3 regions of the Arthrobacter sp. 05T423 genome follow, and region 1 is predicted to be linked to each of the others. Evidence: riboswitches for the same ligand, from Rfam matches in the RefSeq annotation. Region 1 holds a riboswitch; each other region holds the start of a gene.

What was found. A riboswitch is a leader RNA that binds a small molecule or an ion and turns the genes downstream of it on or off. The one in region 1 is predicted to bind cyclic di-AMP.
Region 2: linked by a shared signal. The riboswitch ahead of AC1DFE_RS03875 (aggregation-promoting factor C-terminal-like domain-containing protein) and the one ahead of AC1DFE_RS20635 (NlpC/P60 family protein) in region 1 are both predicted to bind cyclic di-AMP.
Region 3: linked by a shared signal. The riboswitch ahead of AC1DFE_RS20935 (C40 family peptidase) and the one ahead of AC1DFE_RS20635 (NlpC/P60 family protein) in region 1 are both predicted to bind cyclic di-AMP.

What each region holds. Positions count from the first base shown of each region.
Region 1 is NZ_JBFTLC010000037.1:9,819-15,337, reverse strand. Features, by position in the region: gene AC1DFE_RS20645 (bile acid:sodium symporter family protein) at 1-849, opposite strand, end outside; gene AC1DFE_RS20640 (GGDEF domain-containing protein) at 1,007-2,146, shown strand; gene AC1DFE_RS20635 (NlpC/P60 family protein) at 2,370-3,101, opposite strand; cyclic di-AMP (ydaO/yuaA leader) riboswitch at 3,105-3,270, opposite strand; gene AC1DFE_RS20630 (GTP pyrophosphokinase) at 3,481-4,587, opposite strand; gene AC1DFE_RS20625 (alpha/beta hydrolase) at 4,792-5,519, shown strand, end outside.
Region 2 is NZ_JBFTLC010000003.1:10,473-15,991, reverse strand. Features, by position in the region: gene AC1DFE_RS03880 (bifunctional glycosyltransferase family 2/GtrA family protein) at 1-394, opposite strand, end outside; gene AC1DFE_RS03875 (aggregation-promoting factor C-terminal-like domain-containing protein) at 653-1,489, opposite strand; cyclic di-AMP (ydaO/yuaA leader) riboswitch at 1,495-1,658, opposite strand; gene AC1DFE_RS03870 (sensor histidine kinase) at 1,753-3,366, opposite strand; gene AC1DFE_RS03865 (response regulator transcription factor) at 3,370-4,110, opposite strand; gene AC1DFE_RS03860 (hypothetical protein) at 4,626-5,207, shown strand.
Region 3 is NZ_JBFTLC010000038.1:23,168-28,686, forward strand. Features, by position in the region: gene AC1DFE_RS20930 (M23 family metallopeptidase) at 1-815, shown strand, start outside; cyclic di-AMP (ydaO/yuaA leader) riboswitch at 952-1,121, shown strand; gene AC1DFE_RS20935 (C40 family peptidase) at 1,174-1,884, shown strand; gene AC1DFE_RS20940 (NlpC/P60 family protein) at 1,988-2,773, shown strand; gene AC1DFE_RS20945 (HNH endonuclease) at 2,995-3,495, shown strand; gene mobA (molybdenum cofactor guanylyltransferase) at 3,531-4,124, shown strand; gene AC1DFE_RS20955 (DUF6457 domain-containing protein) at 4,161-4,508, shown strand; gene AC1DFE_RS20960 (molybdopterin molybdotransferase MoeA) at 4,505-5,519, shown strand, end outside.

The DNA.
Region 1 (5,519 bases):
GAACGCGAGGGCCCTGCGCGCCTTGTCGTCCAGGCGGCCCAGCTTGCCGGCCAGGTAGCCGAGGCCGAGGCCGAAGCCGTTGTGCAGCACCACGGCTAGGAACACAATGCCGCCGGCAGCCAGGATCTTGCTGGCGCTTCCCGCCACCACCACCGCCACGATGAGGGAAATTACGACGGCGGATGCCCAGGGCAGCGCCGGCAGCGCCTTGGCGACGAGGTTCTTGAGGAACAGCCGGGCCAGCAGGCCCGCGATCACGGGGAGCAGGACGGTCTTGACGATGTCCAGCATCATGCCGCCGGCGTCGATGGTCAGGAAGGAACCGGCCAGGAACAGCACCAGGACGGGCGTGACCACCGGGGCGATGAGCGTCGAAACGCTGGCGACGGCCACGGACAGGGCAACATCGCCCTTGGCCAGGAACGCCATCACGTTGGAGGCGGTGCCTGAGGGCGCGCAGCCCACGAGGATCAGCCCCACTGCCAGCGCAGGCTCCAGGTGGAGGAGGGTGGCGATCGCCCAGCCGGCGCCGGGCATGATCACGTAGTGCGCCACGATGCCGAGCACCACTGCCCAGGGCCTGCGCGCGACCGCCGTGAAGTCGGGCGGCGTCAGCGTCAGGCCCATGCAGAACATGATGATTCCCAGCAGGTACGGGACCGCCGTGCCCAACGGTTTGAAGGCGCCGGGAAGCAGGAATCCTGCCACGCCAGCGGCGAGCACCAGAAGGGGGAAGACGGTCACCGCGACGCGCGCAATTCTGGCTTCCGCGGCGAGGGCCGGGTTCAGGGGCGCGTCGGCTTCCGCGGCCGGGGAAGCGGATACGGGGTTTTTTGTTGCCTCAAGCATTCAATAATGCTGGCACCGCAGGGGCCCTACGGCCCAGTTCGTGAACTGATGTCTGACAAATGTGTCGTGATGGTGAAATTTCTCCGCGCCACGGCGGGACCCCGGTGGCTCCCGGTGCGATACTGGATTGCACTGGATCGGGATTCAAGGGGACGGGATGATCCTAGACACGGCCACACTGCGGGTCGCCTTCGCGGCTATGGCCCTGATTCTGGCGCTGCTGTTCTACTTTTCCACTTTCCGCAGCACCCGCTCGCCCTACAGCGCGTGGTGGTGCGCCGCCCTGCTCCTGTTCCTCTCCGGCTCGGCGTCCTTTCTCCTCAACGGCACGCCGCAGCAGGTCTGGGCCAATCCGCTGGGCAACGTCCTGCTGGTGTCCGGCGCTGCCGGGGTGTGGGCCGGGGCGCGCTCCCTGCGGAACCTGAGGCACAACCTGTGGCTGTCCGTTGCACTGCCGGTCCTCGCCGGCGCCGCGGCGGCTCTCGACAGTCCGGGATCCAATACCTGGGCAGGCGGTGGCGTCTTCCTGGCGTCGATGGCCGTGCTCATCGGCCTGGCGTCGCACGAGCTGTGGCGGCTGGAACCCGGCTACTCCCGGGTGAGGATCCCCATGGCCATCGCGGCGGGCGGGGTGGCCTTCTTCTACCTGTGCCGTCTGGCGGTGTTCCTCATCGAAGGGCCAGACGGTCCCGTCTTTGCCACCTATTTCGGATCGGCGGTGACCACCATGGTCACCATGGTGCTGCTGGTGGTGGTGTCCTTCAGCATGGCGGGCCTGAGCACCGAGCAGCAGACACGGGCGCTGCGGACGGTCGCTACCCAGGACGGGCTCACGGGCCTTCTCAACCGCGGCGCCTTCCTGGAAGCAGCGGCCGAAGAGCTGGACCGCAGCAAGGCCGCCAACAGCGGAGGCTCACTGATCCTGGCGGACCTGGACCACTTCAAGTCGGTCAACGACACCTTCGGCCATGCGGCCGGTGATCTTGCGCTCCAGGCCTTTGCCGAGGCGTGCGGCGCGTCGGCCCGGTCCACGGACCTTGCCGGGCGCTACGGGGGTGAGGAGTTCATCCTCCTGCTCCCCGGTGCCGGCCCGAAGAGCGCGGAAATCATCGCGGCCGAAATCAGCAGGAGGCTGGCGGAACAGCACATTCCGGAGTTGCTGCGGATGCCGACCGTCAGCTACGGCATTTCCATCTACAACGCGGAAACCGCCGACCTCGACGAAGTGATCGCCGCTGCCGACGTCGCGCTGTATGAAGCGAAGTCACAGGGGCGGAACCGCACGGTCAGGGGCTAAACGGGTCGGTGGTTGTCTGTCCCTGCTGCCGGCAGGCACCGGATCCGGAATGCATGGGGGACAAGCCGGATCCGGCGATCCTGACTCGCAGCCGGAGACTGCGGTCTTTCATCAGGCATAGCCAGTGTGTTCCGCCATCCTTGGAGAAAGGTGGGGGCACCTTGGGATAGCCGTGTTCCGCCGCCCCCAAGGCAGCGGAACACGGCGGTTTGTTTAGCCCTGCTTAGGCCGCGCGCACGAAGGTGACGGGGCCCGTGGCGGTGAGCCAGGACAGCGGGTGGGCCATGGTGGCGTTGATGCCGTTCATGCCGCCGCTGACGACCTTGCCGCCGCCGGCGTAGATGGCCACGTGGCCGGACTGGACCACCATGTCGCCGGGCTGCGGGGTGGAGACGACCTTGCCGTAGCTCAGGAACTGCATCGGCGCGAGGTCACCCACATGGATTCCGGCGGCGCCGAGGGCCTTTTCCACCATGGCGGTGCAGTCCTGCGTGATGCCGATCTGGGCGTAGGCTGACGCCAGCATCGCGGCGTTGACGCCCGCCGCCGCCTTCACGGGCGTCTTCGGGGCGGGAGCCGCGGCCTTGACTGTGATCTTCGGTGCGGGTGCGGCCGGCGCAGCTGCAGCCTTGGGAGCCGCGGCAGGTGCCACGGGTGCGGCGGCAGGTGCCGCTGCCTTCTTCGCGGCCGGCTTGACGGCAGGCTTTGCGAAGACGGGCGCTGCCGCCACGGGAGCCGGCGCCGACTTGACCGCGGGGCGTTCGAACTCGATCTTGACGCTGGAGGCAGCGTTCAGGGGTACCTGAGTCTGGTTGGCCGTCACAGCGGCGGCCGGAGCCTTCGTCTGCTGGGCCGGAGCGTTGGCGGCATTGGCTGCGACGCTGCCGGTGAAGGCGAGGCCGGATGCTGCAAGGATGGCCGCAGCACGGCGGCCAGAAATAAAGCGGAACGACATGAAGAAGCCTCTCCCGGTGCCTGCGAGGTGAGCTGTCGGATTCGGATGGGAGGCACCCGGCCGCTGTCCTGAGCGTGGTCAGGAACTGCGCGGCTTCACCCCAAGGCCCGCTTCAAGCGGGCCGAAAAGTGGTTTCCCCGTCTCTGCCGGACATGGGTAATCGAATGGTTCCTCGGGCTGCGGCAGAGTTAGGCAATCAGCGCGGGAGTGCCTCCTCGGTGAAAAAGGCACGTTTTCCACCGTACGGGAGGCTTCGCCCAATGTCACATTAAGGTAACGGGGCCGTGTCGTTCATGTCCCGTTGGCCCACGTCATGTATGGAATTAGGCATTGATTGGTGTGTCGAACCTCACTCTCCTGTCTCTAGCCTGCCAGCACTCTATTTCTTGGTCTGGCGGTAGCGCTCGATCTGCCTCAGCCGCCGCAGGAGGCTGTCGCGCCGCGGGTGGGGGACGGCGTCGGGCGCCTCTGCGGTGAGGTCGATGTGCTTAGTGCCGTACTGCCACAGCAGGAGGTCATCCAGCAGGCGGTCCGGGCCGGGGGAGTAGCGGTGGTCAAGGGCCCTGCGGACCTCGGTGATCCGGTTGGCGCTGAGTAGTCCAGCGAGTTGGACGGTCTGCTTGAGTCCGTGGGCCGCCAGGAGTTCGGCCGCCCATCCCCAGTCATCATCTACTTTCCGGTCCACATGGGGGAGCAGGGCGCGCCAGACATCGCGGATGCGGTTGGGCGTGAGCTGCGCCGCGCCCTCGCCCTCCATGTCCCAGTAGCTGCGGACCTCCTCGTACCGTTCGTGCAGGTCGGCGAAGGCGGTCTCCACGGTCTCCAGCATGGCGGCGGTGGCCGTGAACTGGCGGTCGAAGTGCGGCGTCCACGCCCGCGGGTCCTCGGCCTTGAACCGGATGTCGTGCTCGATCTCGCTCCAGGCGTGCGCGAACACGGTGCGGATCTGGCATTCGAAGAAGTAGCTGCCGTTGGGCTGGACCTCGGGGTTGAAGACCTGCTGGTAGTTCTTCACCACGTCGTTCTGGATGGTGCGCAGGATCAGGTGCCGGCTGGAATAACCGTAGGTTCCGGATTCGATGGAGCCGATGTCCTTTTCGCGGTCCCCCCGGCAGTCGAAGAGGTGCCGCTGGCGTTTGATCAGGTTGGCCACCATGGCATTTTCAGCCGGCAGCTTGGTGATGACGCGGACGCCCACCATGTCGTTGAGGGTGCGGAACGGGTCCGGGAATTTCAGCAGCCGCTGCCCGCCCTCTTCCAGCGGTTCGTCGGTCCGGGAGATCTTTTCCCGGAAGGAGTCCACCGATTTGGTCCGGCCGGTCACGAACAGCGGGGTGACCTCGGTGTCCTTGAGCATGCTCCGCAGTATCTGCATGGTCTCCCGGGTGACCAGCTTCAGGGCAGGCCGGACGCGCTCATAGAGTTCCACGTTTTCCTGCACGGAGTCGCGCTGAGTGACGTCCAGGCGATCCCAGTTGCTTGCCATGCCTCCAAACTATCAAGACGGTGCGCAGCAGCGCCGGTGACACCCGCGCCACTGCAGCCCCTTCCGCCCCACGGAAGCGGCGTCCCTGTAGGCTCGGCACATGGCTGTTGTGCGCCGTCGTGCCCTGCAACCCCGGATGCCGGGAACACGGGAGGCGGCAAGGAGGGGCCCGGCGCCCTGTCCGAAGGATCCAAGGAGGATGCAGTGAAGCGGCAGAAGTACCACTACGGTGAGCACCCCAGCCAATGGGGCGAGCTCTTCCTGCCGGAAACACCCGCTGCTCGCAACGGCAAGCCGCCTTCCCCGCGCGGCATCGTAGTGGTGATCCACGGAGGCTACTGGCGCTCGCAGTACGGCGCCGAGCTGGGTGAGCCGGTGGCGAAAGACCTTGCGGCGCACGGCATCGTGGCCTGGAACCTGGAGTACCGGCGGGCGGGTGACGGCGGCGGCTGGCCGCGGACATTTGAGGATGTCCTCGCCGGTATCGACAAGCTCCGTGAGGTGGCCGGCGAGCACGACCTTGACCTGAACCGCGTGGTGGCGCTGGGGCACTCGGCCGGCGGACACCTGGCCGTCTGGGCAGCCGGAAGGGACCGGCTTGCCGCACTTGGTACGGCGGACGCCGACCGGCAGGTCGCCAGGAACCTGAACGGTGAGGCCGTCCACCTGACCGGCGTGGTCAGCCAGTCCGGGCTGCTCAACCTCGCGCAGGCGGAATGGCTAGACCTCAGCAACGGCGCCGTCAGCAACTTACTGGGCGGATCTGCCGAAAGGTACCCCAAGCGCCACAAATACGCCGACCCGATGAGTGCCGTCCCGCTCGCCATCCCGGTCTACGCGGTTCACGGGCTCGAGGACGACACCGTGCCGGTGAGCCAGTCCGAGGCCTACGCCACGGCCGCCCGCGCAGCCGGAGCCCCGGTCCAGGTGGT
Region 2 (5,519 bases), on a different contig from region 1:
AGACCTTCCGCAGGGCGTTGCCGCGGCCCTTCTCCTCGAGGTGCACCACCGTGACCTCGCGGAGCTCCCGGGCGACGCGCTCGGCGGCCTTGAGCGTGCCGTCGGTGCTCGCGTTGTCCGCGACGGTGATGCGGAACGAGTGCGGGAAGGTGCCGCGCAGGTAGGCGTGGAGCCGGCGTAGGCACTCCTCCAGGTCGCGTTCCTCGTTGTAGACCGGGATGGTGACGTCCAGGACCGGTACCGCGACGGAGGTGTCGATGGGCGACCGCCGGGGGTGCCTCAGGGGCGCGTGCACCGGGGGTTGTCCGGCCGCGTGGGCTCCGTGGAGCACGTACGGCGGGGTGTGCAGCGGTGGGTGCGGCTGGGTTCCGGAGGCCTGGTCGGTGATGGTCATGCATCAACAGTGGCGGCCGCTGTTATGAGGGTTTTAGGGCGAAGCTGTGCAGGGGCTGTGGAAGTTAAATCGGCGCTCGCCGGCCGCCGGAACCAAGCAGCGTCCTTTCGGAGTTGCGCCGCATTTCTGCACCACTTTGCCGGGCGCAGATGGTGCCGGGACGCCGAAGGGCCCCGGATCCTGGCGGATCCGGGGCCCCGGGCACCCTTAAGCGGTGCAGAAATGCGCGCCGTCAGCCGGTTCGGCTGCGGCAACCTGTCAGTACCAGTTGTGGGCGAGGTGCCAGTTCAGCGCGCCGCACGGGGAGTCGTAGCGCTCCTTGATGTAGTCCAGGCCCCAGTTGATCTGGGTGCGGTAGTTGGTGCGGTAGTCCGCCCCGGCGGTCGCCATCTTTTCGGCGGGCAGGGACTGGACGATGCCGTAGGCGCCGCTGCTGGCGTTGGTGGCCGTGGTGCGCCATTCCGATTCCTTGGTCCAGAGCCGGTGCAGGCACTGCATCTGGTCAGCGGACCAGCCGAAGGAGCCCAGCTTGCTGGCCGCGTAGGCCTGCGCGCCGGCAGGATCATTCAGGGCAACGGGCGCCGCGGCCTTCGCGGGGGCAACCTTGGCGGCAACCCTGGCCTTGGCAACCGGGGCGGCCTTGGCAACGGGAGCCGCCTTCGCCACCGCCGCCTTCGGAGCGGCCTTGGCGGCTGCCTTGGGTGCGGCGGTCTTGGCTGCAACCTTCGGCGCGGCCTTGGTGGCAGACTGCGGGGCGATGGTCGCCCCGGCCGGGGCCGGGAAGGCGGAGATCAGCGTCTTGTCGAAGTTCAGCGCCTGTCCGGCGTCGGCTGTGGCCGCCGCCGTCGCGGCGGCGGAAGGCGCGGCCTGGTCGGCCGCGTGGCCTGCGGCACCGACGCCAAGGAGCACGGCGGCGGCAGTGGTCAGGACGGCTGCCCGGCGCCCAAAGGACGGAAGGCTTGCAGTGAAGCGGCCCAATGCAGTCGTAGGACGGGCCGGCTCGGCGCGGTGCCGGGAAATGCTGTCGCGTGAAGTCGTGCGGCCAGACTTATGGGAGGCGCGTTCAGGGCGCGCCTGAGCCTTAAATTCAGACATGGTGGATTGCCTCTCAACACCTGCGGAGTTAGCTGTCGGGTTCGGATGAGGTCATCCGGCCGCACGGAAAATTCACGTGTCGGCTTCACCCCAAGGGCTGATGCGAAAAGCCCGGGACTCTGGTTCCCCCGCCTCTGCCTGATCTAGCGGAATCCGGGAAGCGGCAGAGCTGGGCGTCAATCCGGAGATGCGGTCCTAGTGGCGGCCGCACCATATCGACGGTACAGGAGGCTTCTGATTAAGTCACATTTAGGTAACGGGCATCACGACAACGGCGCGGCGCCTTGCGCGGGCAGCCGGACGGCGAACTCTGTCCGTCCGGGCCGGGAGGTGACCTCCACCGTGCCGCCATGCGCCTCCACTATGGACTGCACAATGGACAGGCCCAAGCCACTGGTTCCCTCTGCGGAGGCAATCCCCGGTTCCCCCTGCGAGGCCGGGGTTTGCAGGGCCGTTCCTGCGCTTGCGCCGCCGCGGGCAGGGCCTTTCGCCGCTGCGGTTGCAGGCGCCAGGGGCGCCGGCAACGGCGTCGCACGTGACGCGTCCGCGCGGGCGAAGCGCGCGAAGACCTTGTCCACGAATTCGGGAGGGATGCCGGCGCCGTCGTCCGTGACTGTAATCACAGCACTGCCGTCCGCTGAGCGCATGACGCCGGTGGTCACCGTGGTCCCGGGCGGTGTGTGTTTGCGCGCATTCGAGAGCAGGTTGACCAACACCTGGTGCAGCTGCGAGGCGTCGCCCCGAACCGATACGGGTTCCTCGGGAAGATCGAGGTGCCAGGCCCGGTCCGGCGCCATGACTTTTTCGTCGCTGACGGTCTCAATCACCAGTTGCGTCAGGTCCACGTCGCTGACCTTGAGGGGCTGGCCCTCGTCGAGCCGGGCGAGCAGCAGGAGGTCCTCCACCAGGGCGGTCATGCGCTCGGATTGGCTCTGCACGCGTGCGAGGGATCGCTGGCCGTCCGGAGTGAACTTTTCGGTCATGCGCATCAGCTCGGTGTAGCCGCGGATGGCCGTGAGCGGCGTCCGGAGCTCGTGCGAGGCGTCCGCCACGAATTGCCGCACCTTCATTTCGCTTTCCTGCCGCGCTTCCAGCGCGTTGGAGACGTTGTCCAGCATCTGGTTCAGGGCGTGCCCCACGCTGCCCACTTCGGTTCCGGGATGGGCGTTCGACGGCGGGACGCGGACGGCGAGTGCAACCTCACCGGCGTCCAGCGGCAGGCGCGAAACCTGGGTGGCTACCTCGGAGAGCTGCTCCAGCGGTTTCATGGTGCGGCGGATGAGCACCGTCCCTGCCAGGCCGATCAGTACGAGTCCGCCCAGCGAGACGATGGTGATCGTCCAAAGGAGCGACGTCAGGGTGTTCTGCTTTTCCGCGAGCGGGAGCCCGGTGACGATGACGTCTCCGTAAGGCGCTTGGGCGGCCACAAGCCGGTACGTGCCCGAGGACAGCGTGCGTTCAACGGGCACACCGTCGCGGCGGAGCTCCAGGAGGACCTGGTCATCCCGGGCGGACAGCGAGGCGACGGTGGCGTCGGTTGCAATGAAACCGGCGCTGATGACGGTGCCGTCCTCGATCCGGGCGGTTACAGTGCCCACCCGCTGGCCGCGTGCCCCCAGGGGATCGGGCTTGGTGCCCGGGTTGCCGAGCGGCGGCCGGCCGAACTCGCTGGAGCGGTGGGCCGCCTCCGTGAGCTGCTTGTCCAGCTGCTGGGTCAAATAGGAGTCCATCGAGGCGTAGCTGAACAGGCCAATCGCGCCGCAAATGGCCACCAGGAGCGCCATGGCAACGAGGACAAGCCGGGTGCGGAGGTGCCACGTGTCCGGCTTCACCCAGCTTCTGCGCTGGGTAGGGGTGGCACCGGAAAGTTTTGCCACGGCCTACTCGGCCGGCTTGATGACATAGCCCGCGCCGCGGACCGTGTGGATCATCGGCGCGTGCACGGCATCCACCTTCTTGCGCAGGTAGGAAATGTACAGTTCGACGATATTGGCCTGGCCGCCAAAGTCGTAGTTCCACACCCGGTCCAGGATCTGGGCCTTGCTGACCACGCGCTTGGGGTTTTCCATGAGGTAGCGGAGCAGCTCGAACTGGGTGGCTGTCAGTTGCAGCTCGTCACCGGCGCGGGTGACTTCACGCGTGTCGAGGTTCAGGACGAGGTCGCCCACCACGAGCTCGGCGGAATCCATGGCGGCGACGCCGGAGCGCTGGACCAGCCGGTGCAACCGCAGCAGGACCTCCTCCATGCTGAAGGGCTTGGTGACGTAGTCGTCGCCGCCCGCGGCGAGGCCCACGATGCGGTCCTGTACTGCGTCCTTGGCGGTGAGGAACAGGGCCGGGACCTCCGGCGCGAAGGCACGGATCCTGCCCAGAAGCTCCACGCCGTCGAACCCGGGAAGCATCACATCAAGCACCAGCACGTCAGGGCGGAACTCCTTGGCGAGCTTCACGGCCTCGGGGCCGTCGGCAGCGACAGCCGCCGACCAGCCGGCCATGCGCAGGCCCATGCTCATGAGCTCGGAGAGGCTCGGCTCGTCGTCGACCACAAGGGCGCGGATGGGGGATCCGTCCGGGTGGGTCAGCTGGGGAAGGTTGTTTGTCATGGAGTGCGAAGTGGCCATGTGACAACTCTCCGTTCTGGTGTTTAGCAGGCGCTTTGGCATCCCTGTGCGCCAGCTGTGAATCCCAGCCTAACGAGCTGAAAGGCCACGTGTACTCATTTTTCAGGTCACAGGCATGGCTCTTGCGCCGCACAGGCCACGCACAGGAAGGCTTCCCACTCTGGAACGGACACTTCCGCATCCCCTAAGGAGACCGCAAATGAGCGGACAGCAGCACGCCCCTGTTCCAGAAACCACACCCCTGCCCCCCGGCGCCGGAGACCTCTCCCGGCTGGGGCGTTGGCTGGGGAGCGCCGACGCCCGGCCCCACCAACGCTGCTCCCGCAGCTTCCCCTTGTGCAGTGGACCCCCGGTCAGCAGGCGCCATATTTTCCGATGACCGCCCTTCCGATGACCGGCCGCCGGAACCCGCAACTGAGCCGGCCGGCCGGGGCGCAGTCGCAGCCCGGGCACCCGCGGACGGCGCCGCGGTAGGGGGCTGGGGAGGGCCGCCGTCGGCAGGAAAAGCAGCTGGCTTGGCAGCAGGCGGCAACCCCTGGACCATAAAGCGCGGCCTGGTTGTGGCCGGCGCGGCGACGGTTCTGGCGGCGGGTGCCGGAGCCACCGTGTACGGACTGGGCAGCAACGCTGCTGCCGCCGGCGGAACGGCCGCCGGTGCCCAGGGCGGCCTGGCCCAGGGCGGCACACAGGGCGGTTTGAGCCAGGGCGGTACGCAGGGCGGCCTGCCGCAGGACGGCGGGTCGCTGGGAGGCCCCGGCGGCATGCAGGCCCCGGGCAGCGGAACGGTGCCCGAGCATGGAGGCGACTTCGCGACCAACGGACTCGGCGGCATGGGCAGCGGCGTTTCTTCGGCGGTCCATTCGGAGTACGTCATCGAGCAGAACGGGGCGTATGTCACCAAGGTGGCCCAGCTCGGCACGGTTTCCGAGGTCTCCTCCGGTTCGGTCACGGTGAAGAGTGCCGACGGTTTCACCCGCACCTATGCGCTCAGCGACGACACGGCGGTGGGCAACATGCTGCAGAGGCGCCAGCAGCCGGCAACCGGCGACCGGCGACCTGACAGTTGCAGTAACAGCGGATCCAGCCAGTCCAGCTGATTGCTGCGGGAGTAGCAGTGCCCAGCGCAACCAGGCGCTGCTGCTCTGGTTCTGCTGGAATGACCGAAGGTGCAGCCCGAGCCTGAGCAAGAAATTCATCGTCCGGACTCCGGCATAGCTGGACAAGCGGCGAATCGCGGCTGCAGGTTTCCGGCAATTCGGATGTCATTGAATATTCAGCGCAAATTCACCGAAAAATCGAACAGCATTCTGCTGGAGTAGGCTTCCGACCGTCCGGTTAGGAAAATAAATCAAAAAATTGGCCGCCGGCGAAACTGTGATTTATCACACAAACAGGCCGTTTGTCTCAGC
Region 3 (5,519 bases), on a different contig from region 1:
CCCGGGGCCGACGCCGCGCGTCCGGTCCCGCTTCGGAGCCGCGCCTCGCGGAGGCCATTGCCGCGGACCGTCCCCGGGACGCCCAGCGCGAAGCGCGCCGCCGGCGCCGGGGTCCGTTCCGACAGGTTACGGACTTCGCCTCGGCCAGTGGCGTTGGGCAGAAGGCCGGCGTAGCCCTCGCCGCCACCGGCTTGCTGCTGACCGTTACTGTCCCGGCGACCAGCCCGGTCCTGGCTGCCGGTGACCAGCAGGGAGGGGCGTCCTCATCTGCCGCCTCGCTGGCCCAGCCCAAAGTCTCGGCCGAAGCGGCCGCCAAGATTGACTTCAGCCGCACCTCCGTAGCCACCACTGGTGACCCGGACGGAAAGCTGAAGCAACTCCTGAGTGCCCAGTCGGCCGGCAGCATCAGCCGGTCGGCATCGCTGGGCACCCTGGGAGGTCCGCTGACCACGCTGGTCAAGTCCTCGCCGTTCGGTTACCGGGTCAGCCCGATCACCGGCGGAGCCGGCGAGTTCCACCGCGGCCAGGACTTCGCTGCCCAGTGCGGGACGCAAGTGCTCGCTGCGGCCAGTGGCAAGGTCACCTTCTCGGGCTGGCATCCGTACGGGGGAGGCAACCGCGTGGTGATCGACCACGGCAATGGCCTCGAAACCACGTACAACCACCTGTCGTCCTCCAGCGTTCAGGTTGGACAGAAGGTGACCCGCGGCGAAGTGATTGCCCTCAGCGGGACCACAGGCGCTTCCACCGGCTGCCACCTCCACTTCGAGGTGATGGTCAACGGGGATGTCGTTGACCCCATGGGCTGGCTTTAAGCCAAGTCGATGGAGCACTCTCATTCCTGTGACACGCCGTGACCTGAATGTGACATTCGTTCCGAACTGCTGTACCGTCTAAACCGCGTCAACTTTTCCGAAGTTGACGCTCTTGAGTGGATTGCCTAACTCTGCCACCGCTCAAGGTCCGTTCGCATTACATCGTCTGGCAGGGGCGGGGGAACCAATTTTGGTCTTCGCAAGAAGGCCTTGGGGTTAAGTCGCAAAGCTTCCCAGGAAGCAGAGTGGCCGGGTGACTCCCATCCGAATCCGACAGCTCACCTCGCAGGCATTGGGAGAGGCTACCTTCGTGTCTTCACGCCACAATGCCGCGCGCCACCGCGCGCAAACGGTTCGTATGAACCCATTGGACTCCGTGTCCAAGGCGGTTAGCGCCAATGCCGGCACAGTAGGTCGCCAGGCAGCTGTCATCGCGGCTGCTTCAGGTCTCATCCTGAGCGTTGGCATGCCGGCCAACGCAGCCGACGCCAACATTGGTGTTTCCGCCTCTTCGGAGACCGGAACCCAGGCCGCGCAGCTCGCTGTGACCGCCGCGCCCACCGCCACTGTCTCCTTCGAGCGTCCTGCTGTCACCACCGTGGCAGCCCCGGTCGTCGAAACCGTCGCCGCTCAGTCGAGCGATGACAGCAAGGCGGGCGACGCAGGCCAGACCAGCGACGAGAACGCCGGTGCTGCCAAGGCCGTCACCGCCAAGTCCACCGATGGTGCGGCCTCCGCCGCAGCCGCCGGACTGGCCGCCATCGCGTACACCGGCATCGGTCACCCCTACGTGTGGGGTGGCACCACCCCCGACGGCTGGGACTGCTCCGGCTTCACTCAGTGGGTCTACGCTCAGGCAGGCATCAGCATTCCCCGCGTCAACGCGTGGAACGCCATGAAGCCCACCTCCACGCCTGCTCCCGGCGACCTGGTCATGCAGAACGGCGGCGCCCACGTGGGCATCTACGTCGGCAACGGCATGATGATCAGCGCGCTGAACCCCTCGGACGGCACGCTCCTGCTCCCGGTGACCGCAACGGGCACGTCCGCTTTTTACACCCTTCGCTAAGAATCCCATTCGAGACGGGCCGGCTTACCCCCAAGATGCCGGCGCGTCGATAACCCACGTCCTGCTACCGCGGTCCGTGGAATACGAAAGAGAGAAATTTTAAATGACTACACGTGCGACCATTGCACGCCACCGCGCCGAGGTCACCAAGACCAACTCGCTGGCCGTCATTGCCAAGGCCGTCGGCGACAACGCCGGTGGTGTGGGCCGCCAGGCCGCAGTTATCGCTGCTGCTTCCGGTCTTGTCCTGACCAGCGGCATCGCCGCCAACGCTGCTGAGGCCAACGTTCAGCGCGAATCCGCTCCGGCCTCCACGCTGGAGGTCCAGTCCGCTGCGCCGGCCACCATCTCCGCTGCTTCCAGCATCGCCATCTCCTACGAGAAGCCGGCCGTCTCCACTGCACCGGCTCCCGTCGTCGAGGCCCCCAAGCCTGTTGTCAAGGTCCAGGAATCCACCCCCGCCGTTGACGCTGCACCGGTTGCAGACGCCGCACCGGCAGTTCAGGCCACAGCCGCCGTCGATACTGCTGCCCCGGCAGCGTCGACGACCGCCGCCAGCGGCCGCGGCGCTGCGATTGCAGCTGCTGCCTACGCCCAGCTCGGCGTCTCGCAGGACTGCACCGCCCTGGCCACCAACGCCCTGGCTGCCGTTGGCATCCACTACCACGGCTGGCCGGCAGGTTACCTGTCCCTCGGCCGCACCGTCAGCGCTGCTGAAGCTCGGCCGGGCGACCTCGCCTACTACCAGAACGGCGGCATGGGCCTGGCCCACATCGCTGTTTACGTCGGCAACGGCATGGCCGTCCACGGCGGCTGGAACGGCGGAACCACCGCACTGTTCAGCGTGAACGTCGGCTCCGGCCCGGTCTTCATCCGCGTCGGCGGCTAAGATATCCCAAGCATTACGGAGGACCCCCGCCAACTGGCGGGGGTCCTCTTTTTGCCTTCCCTGCATGACTAATTGGGCGACACACCAGGGCGATGCTTGCGCTCGATTCGCTCATCTGCCTACTGAGTGTTTACTCTTATGGTGTCGATCCATAGCCCGGACATGCAGAGGGCAGCCGGCCCTCGGGCCTCTGCCGGGTGCGGCCGTGAAGAGGTATGTGCATGCGCACTCTCGTTCTTAATGCTGGATATGAACCGCTGGCGGTAGTGACCTTCCGCCGGGCGCTGGTCCTTGTGCTCACCGGAAAGGCAAGCGTGGTGGCCGAAGGCGACGATCCTGTCGTCGGGCCGCAGGACATCATGGGCCGTCCGTCCGTGATTCTCCTCAACCGCTACATCCGCCCCCGGTACAACATGATCACCGCGGTGAGCAGGCGCGGCGTGCTTCGCCGCGACGGCCACCGGTGCGCCTACTGCGGCAAGGCAGCCCACACCATAGATCATGTCCAGCCCAAATCCCGGGGCGGTGCGGACTCCTGGGAGAACCTCGTCGCCGCCTGCCTCCGGTGCAACAACGTCAAGGGTGACCACACGCCCGGTGAAATGGGGTGGAAGCTCCGGTTTGACCCGGCTCCGCCGGTGGGCACCATGTGGCAGATCAAGGAACTGGAGAAGCCCACACCGGCGTGGGATCCGTTCCTGCTTCCCGAAAGAGCAGCCTGACCCCGGCCTGAGCCTCACAGGATTACGCTGGGTGTGTGGACTTTGACGCAATAATCCTGGCCGGCGGCCGCTCCTCGCGACTGGGCGGCACGCCCAAGTCTGCGCTGATGTTCGACGGCGGCACCCTCCTTGAGCGATCACTCGCGGCAGCCGCGGATGCCGGGCACACGGTTGTGGTGGGGCCAGAGACCGGGGGCCTTCCGGGCGGCGTGCTCACCTCCCGTGAGGATCCGCCGTTTGCCGGCCCGGCAGCGGCGATCGCTGCCGGGGTTGCAGCGCTCCGGAGTGCGGGGCCGGCGGACATGGTCCTGGTCCTCGCGTGCGACATGCCGCATGTGGGTGATGCCGTGCGCGTTCTTCGGGACGCCCTCCCGGGCGCGTCCGCCGACGGCGTCATCGCGGCATCGGCGGACGGCCGGCTGCAGCCGCTGGCTGGTTTCTACGGCGCGGCGGCGCTGGCGCGTGCCGTGGGAGAGGCTGCCGCACGCAACGCCCTGGTCCACGGGTCAGTTTTCGCCCTCCTTGCTAGTCTTGACGTGCAGGCTGTGGTTGTCCCCGCCGGCTCCACGGATGACGTGGACACCTGGGATGACGCGGCCGCGTTAGGAGTCGCTGTCCGGGAGCAATGAGCCGCGTTCCGGGCCGCCGTGGATTTGGAGGCAGGCATGAAAAGCCAGGACGAAACACTTGAGGAGTGGTGCCGTCTGCTGCTGCGGGCCTTTGAGCTCGAGGATGTGGACGTGGACATCAACGAGGTGCTGTCCGTCGCGGGAGTGGCTGCGCACTCCGTAGTGCGTCCCGCCGCGCCTCTCACCACCTTCATTGCGGGGCTCGCCGCCGGCCTCGGCTGCGCTTCGGGCCAGGCACCGGACGTGCACGCCATGCAGAAAGCCATGGACGTGGCGCGCACCGTTGCCAAGGCCTACACGGCCAATGAGGCGCAGGCTGCGGCATCGACCCCGGCCGGAGGCACGGCCGGAACATCGGCGCCCAGCGGGACACCGGGGGAATGACCGCAGCGCCCGAGCGCCGCTCTGACGACCTGACCACTTCCGGGGACGCAGCTGCCGCGGACGATGCAACCGTTGCCGGCGACGAACCCGCCGCGACAGACGCAACCGACTCCGACGCCGACTCCGCCGCGACAGCGGAGCCTGACGCGGCAGGGGAACGGGCCGCTGCGGACGAGCCGGATTCGCCGGGGGATCCGGCCACGCCGGCCAGGCATTTGGCGCACACCTGGGAGGAGGCCCGGCAGGCCGCCTTCGACTGTGCTGCCCCGATACCTGCCGCACCTGTGCCGCTGCGCGACGCAGTGGGCCGGACTTTGGCCGCGGACATTACCGCCCGGCAGGACATGCCCCACTACGCGTCGTCCGCCATGGACGGCTGGGCCGTTAACGGAAGCGGGCCGTGGATCCTGGCCGAGCCAGGGCAGCGGCTGGCTCCGCACCAGGCGAGCGTGATCGTCACAGGCGGACTAATTCCGCCAGGCGCCAAGGCAGTGCTGCGCACCGAGAGCGGCGTGATCTCCACGGACGAGGACGGGCTGCCCGTCCTGACGCTGGGAGGTACCGCCCGGCCCGGCGAACCCCGCAACGGCCAGCACATCCGGAAGGCCGCAGAGGAAGCGGCCGCGGGGGATGTTCTGGTGCGGGCGGGTATCGTGCTGAATCCCGCCCATGTGGCACTCGCTGCCCTGGCCGCGTACGACGAGGTGGAGGTCCTCGGCAAGCCGGTGGTGAAGCTGCTGCTGACAGGCTCCGAGGTGGTGGACCACGGATTGCCCGGGCCCGGGCGGGTGCGCGACACCTTCGGACCCCAGCTGGCCGCGGTCGTGGAGATGCTGGGCGGCCTGTGCCGTCAGCAGGCCCGCATCGGGGACGGCTATAGGGAATGGCTGGTGGGCCTCGAGGACTCAGGCATCCCTGAGGCACTAAACCTGCCGGCCGACGTCGTCATCACCACCGGCGGCACGGGCCGCTCCGGAACCGACCATTTCAGGCGTGCCGTGGCTGAACTCG